2 regions of the Halomonas sp. PAMB 3232 genome follow, and region 2 is predicted to be linked to the other one. Evidence: predicted binding sites of a transcription regulator. Region 2 holds the regulator's gene; the other holds the start of a gene.
The links. Region 2 encodes FNR, which switches genes on or off when oxygen is low (the NO sensors DNR and NnrR bind a similar motif). Its sites were predicted from a motif close to TTGATNTANATCAA; they were not measured.

Region 1 (2,394 bases), 700 kb from region 2:
GGCGGCAAAGCGATGCGCGCCCTCATGGCAACGCGGGCGCGAAAAGGCGATAATGGCACGTTCATGCACCGACTCCCCAGGAGCTTATGAGCGTACATCCATCGCTTCACCAGTCGCTGCGCGAGCTCGAAGCCGCGATGAAGGCGGCCGGCCTCTGGCGTATGCCCACCCCGGATGCCCCGGCGTTCGAGAGCCGCCAGCCATTTTGCGTCGATACCATGTCGCTGCCGCAGTGGCTGCGCTTCGTCTTCATCGCAAGACTCGACGCGCTGGTCGAGGCCAAGGCGCGAATGCCGGCAAAGTGCGAGGTCGCCCCGGCGGTCGCCGCCTATCTTCAGCAGGAGAAGGTGCGCGCAAGCGATCAGCTGCTGGTCGTTCAGGCCGTCGAGCGCGTCGACAAGGTCGTGACCGAAGGCTAGAAATGCCGCTTACCTGTTAAGCACTGGCATGCCAAAAGCCCGGCGTCGAGCGTCGGGCTTTCTTTTTGCAAGCGTTTGAACGATCCATGGGCTAGAAGCGGTAGCCAATCCCCGCCATGACCACCACCGGGTCGATGTCGATACTGCCGGCCGCGCTTCCCGCCACGGTGGCGTCGCTTTCGATATCCAGGTACCAGGCCGCAGCGTTCAAGGTCCAGTGCTCGTCGATGATCAGATCGAGTCCGAGCTGTCCCGCCGCGCCCCAGCTGTCGTCCAGCGCCAGCCCCACGCCGTCGATATCTACTTCCTCGCTTGAAAAACGGGTGTAATTGACCCCGGCGCCAACGTAAGGCTGAACCCGCGACTGGGTGCCGCCGAGCGGGTAGTACTGCAGTGTCAGCGTCGGTGGCAGGTGTTTGGTCGAGGCGATGTTGTCGCCGTTCAAGCGAACGTCGTGCTCGAAGGGGAGGGCGGCGAGCAGCTCGACGCCGAGCTTGTCGTGAAAACGGTAGCCGAGCGTAAAGGCGAAGCCCGACTCATCCTCGACATCGACACCAAGGTCGCCCAGCGCCGTATCGAGCGTGCCGTTATCACTTTTAGGGGCGACCTTGGCGACCCCGATGCGGGTGAAGAAATCGCCCTGGCCGTAGGCCAGCGCCGGGGTGCTGGTAATGAGGGCGGCCGCGGCGAACCCGGTGGCAGTGATAGTGGTAGTCCAGAGTCGACCCATGATGCTTCCCTCGTGATAGCGTGACGTTTGGCGCTGATAGCGTTGGTACAGCGTAACGCCAGCGGCAGAGGGCCTTTTTGATCTGGCTCAACGACTTAAGCGACGGCGTACAAAAAAGGCCACCCGAAGGTGGCCTTGTTCATGCTTGAGCGCTTAGCGTTCGATATGGCGATACTCGCCGGCATCGCGAGTGGCGCTACTAACCACCATGATCGCGATGAACGAGGCGATGAAGCCCGGGATGATCTCGTAGATGCCCGGCCCGCCCAGAAATTCGGCGTTGAAGCCCAGCGTGATCCAGAGCATCACGGTCACTGCACCCACCACCATACCGGCAATGGCACCGGCGCCGTTGGTGCGCGACCACATCAGCGACAGCAGAATTAGCGGACCGAAGGCCGCGCCGAAACCTGCCCAGGCGTTACTCACCAGCCCCAGTACCTGAGACTCCGGGTCGGAGGCGATGATCGCGGCAACGATCCCCACCAGCGCCACGCTCACTCGGCCCACGGTCACGGTCTCTTTCTCGGAGGCCTCCTTGCGCAAGAACAGCCGGTAGAAGTCTTCGGTCAGCGACGACGAGGCAACCAGCAGCTGGCTCGAAATGGTACTCATCACCGCCGCCAGCAGCGCCGCGTAGAGGAAGCCGGTGATCAGCGGGTGGAAGAGCAGGTCTGCGAGGATGATGAAGATCGTCTCCGGGTTTTCCACGTCCATGCCGTTACGGATGGCGTAGGCGCGCCCGAAGATACCCAGCGATACCGCACCGATCAGCGACACCGCCATCCAGCTCATGCCGATGTTGCGTGCGATCGGCACGTCCTTGAGGCTGCGAATGGCCATGAAGCGCACGATGATGTGCGGCTGACCGAAGTAACCAAGCCCCCAGGTGACTGCGGAGAGCCAGCCGATGAAGGTGAGCCCGTCCGTCCAGGAGAGCAGCGTCGGGTCGACCTCGTTGAGGGTTTGCGAGGCCTGAGTGAAGCCGCCGCCGCCTTCGCCGAACAGCACCACCGCCGGCATGATGATCAGCGCCAGCATCATGATACAGCCCTGCACGAAGTCCGTCAGGCTGACCGCAAGAAAGCCGCCGACCACGGTATAGACCAGCACCACGCCGAGCGTGATGATGATGCCGGTACCGTAGTCGCTGAACCCACCCAGGTTGATCACCCCGGCGAAAGCGCTCTCGAACAGCCGCCCACCGGCGACCAGGCCCGATGCGGTATAGACCGCGAAGAAGAC
Region 2 (2,394 bases):
GGCCTTCCACGCCAGAGCGAGCGCCGCTTTGCCGATACGCTCTCTCAGGTGATCGAGCTGGGGCCGGCCAGGCTTTCGCTTTTCAACTACGCCCACCTGCCCGCGCGCTTCGCGCCGCAGCGGCGCATCGATGAAGCCGAGCTTCCCGGCGCTGACGAAAAACTCGCCATGTTGCGTAAAAGCATCGAAATGCTGGCCAGTGCGGGCTACGTGCATATCGGCATGGATCACTTCGCCCTGCCCGAGGACAGCCTGGCGATCGCCCAGCGCGAGGGCACGCTTGCGCGTAACTTCCAGGGCTACTCGAGCCACGCGCAGTGCGATCTGATCGGGCTGGGCGTGTCGGCCATTTCGCGTATCGATGACGTTTACGCGCAAAACCCGGTCAAGCTCGACGACTACGCCGCGGCGCTCGATGAGGGGCGACTGGCGACCTGCAAGGGCCTTCGCTTGAGCCAGGACGATCTGATTCGCCGCGCGGTGATCGAGCGGCTGATGTGCGATATGCGCCTGGACCTGGCCTTGATCAGCGCGCGCTTTGACATCGACGCCGAGGCTTACTTTGCTGATGCGCTGTCACGGCTCGCCCAGGCCGAACGTGACGGTTTGATCGAGCGCACGGGCGCGGTGTTGAACGTGACGCCAATCGGGCGACTGTTGATCCGCCATCTGGCGATGGCCTTCGACGCTCATCTGTCGGCGCCGCTCGCCCAGCGCTACTCAAGAATCCTATAATGGGCACCTACGGTTTATAAGGAGATGGTAATGTCGACTCCCGCCCGCCAGCGCTCGGCGCTTTTGCAAGCCCCTCGCTGTCAGACCTGTAGCCTGAGCTCGCTGTGCCTGCCGCTGGCGCTTCAGATCGAGGATATCAGCCAGTTCGACGCGATCATTCGCCGCCGCGCGCCGCTTAAAAAGGGCGAGGCGCTGTTTCATCAGGGCGAGCGTTTTTCGAGCGTCTTTGCGGTGCGCTCGGGCAGTCTCAAGCAGGTCACCAGCGAAGGCTCGGGCTTTGAGCAGCTCACCAACTTCTATCTGCCAAGCGAGCTGGTGGGCCTCGACGGCATCGACGAAGAGACCTACCCGGGCAGCGTAATTGCGCTGGAAACCACCACCGTGTGCGAAATTCCCTTCAAGCATCTGGACACGCTTTCCGAAGAGCTTCCCGAACTCAGGACCCAGCTTTATCGCAGCATGAGCAAGGAGCTTCGCGACGACCGGCGCATGATGCGCCTTTTATCGCGCAAGACCGCCGACCAGCGCCTGGCGACCTTTCTCACGACGCTCTCGGATCGCTTTCGCCGCCGCGGCTACTCGCCCTACAGCTTTCGCCTCTCCATGGCGCGGGCGGATATCGGCAACTACCTTGGCTTGGCCGTCGAGACGGTCAGCCGCATTCTGAGCCGCCTTCAAAGCCAGCAGGTCGTCGCGGTATCCGGGCGGGAAGTGAACATTCTGGACATGGCCAGGCTCATTACCCTGGCCGATGAGGAAGCGGTAAACTGACGCTGGATCAGCCCAGGTTGAGCGCCGAAATACGCCCGGCCTTGAGTTCGGCCTGTTTGGCCTCGAGCCCCTGGAAGTCAAAAAGCGCGCGGTCGGCCAGCTGCGAAGGCGCCACGTTGGTGACCGCCTTGAACATGCTTTCGAGCCGACCCGGGAATTTCCTGTTCCACTCGGCGAGCATCTTCTTGACCTCCTGGCGCTGCATGTTCGGCTGCGAGCCGCACAGGTTGCAGGGAATGATCGGAAATTCCATCAGCCGCGAGAACTCGGCGATGTCCGCTTCCTTGCAGTAAGCCAGCGGGCGAATGACGATGTTCTTGCCGTCATCAGAGAGCAGTTTCGGCGGCATGGACTTTAGCGAGCCGCCGAAGAACATGTTCAAAAACAGCGTTTCGAGAATGTCTTCGCGGTGATGGCCCAGCGCGATCTTGGTCGCACCGATCTCCTCGGCGAAGCCGTAGAGCGAGCCGCGTCTGAGCCGTGAGCAGAGCGCGCAGGTGGTCTTGCCCTCCGGCGTTTTCTCCTTCACCACCGAGTAGGTATCGCGCTCGAGGATGTGGTACTCCACGCCCTGGGCGTCGAGGTAGCGCGGCAGCACGTGCTCGGGGAACCCCGGCTGCTTCTGATCGAGATTCACCGCCACCAGCGAAAAGTTCACCGGCGCGTTGCGCTGCAGATTGCGCAAAATCTCGAGCATGGTGTAGCTGTCCTTGCCGCCGGACAGGCACACCATCACCCGGTCGCCTTCGTCGATCATGTTGTAATCGAGAATGGCGTTGCCGACCTCGCGCCGAAGCCTTTTCTGCAACTTGTTGAATTCGCGCTTCTGTTTGACGTCGTGAAGCTCGGCTGAACCGTTGGACGCGACAGCTTCCAACGCGACGGGGT

Region 1: the regulator FNR is predicted to act here: its motif matches at 1,227-1,240, upstream of RN346_RS10670 (OmpW family outer membrane protein).

The regions. Positions count from the first base shown of each region.
Region 1 covers NZ_CP134865.1:2,324,525-2,326,918, reverse strand. Annotated here, with positions in the region: gene RN346_RS10675 (YqcC family protein) at 87-419, shown strand; gene RN346_RS10670 (OmpW family outer membrane protein) at 511-1,149, opposite strand; gene putP (sodium/proline symporter PutP) at 1,303-2,394, opposite strand, start outside.
Region 2 covers NZ_CP134865.1:3,026,092-3,028,485, forward strand. Annotated here, with positions in the region: gene hemN (oxygen-independent coproporphyrinogen III oxidase) at 1-735, shown strand, start outside; gene fnr (fumarate/nitrate reduction transcriptional regulator Fnr) at 766-1,506, shown strand; gene ttcA (tRNA 2-thiocytidine(32) synthetase TtcA) at 1,514-2,394, opposite strand, start outside.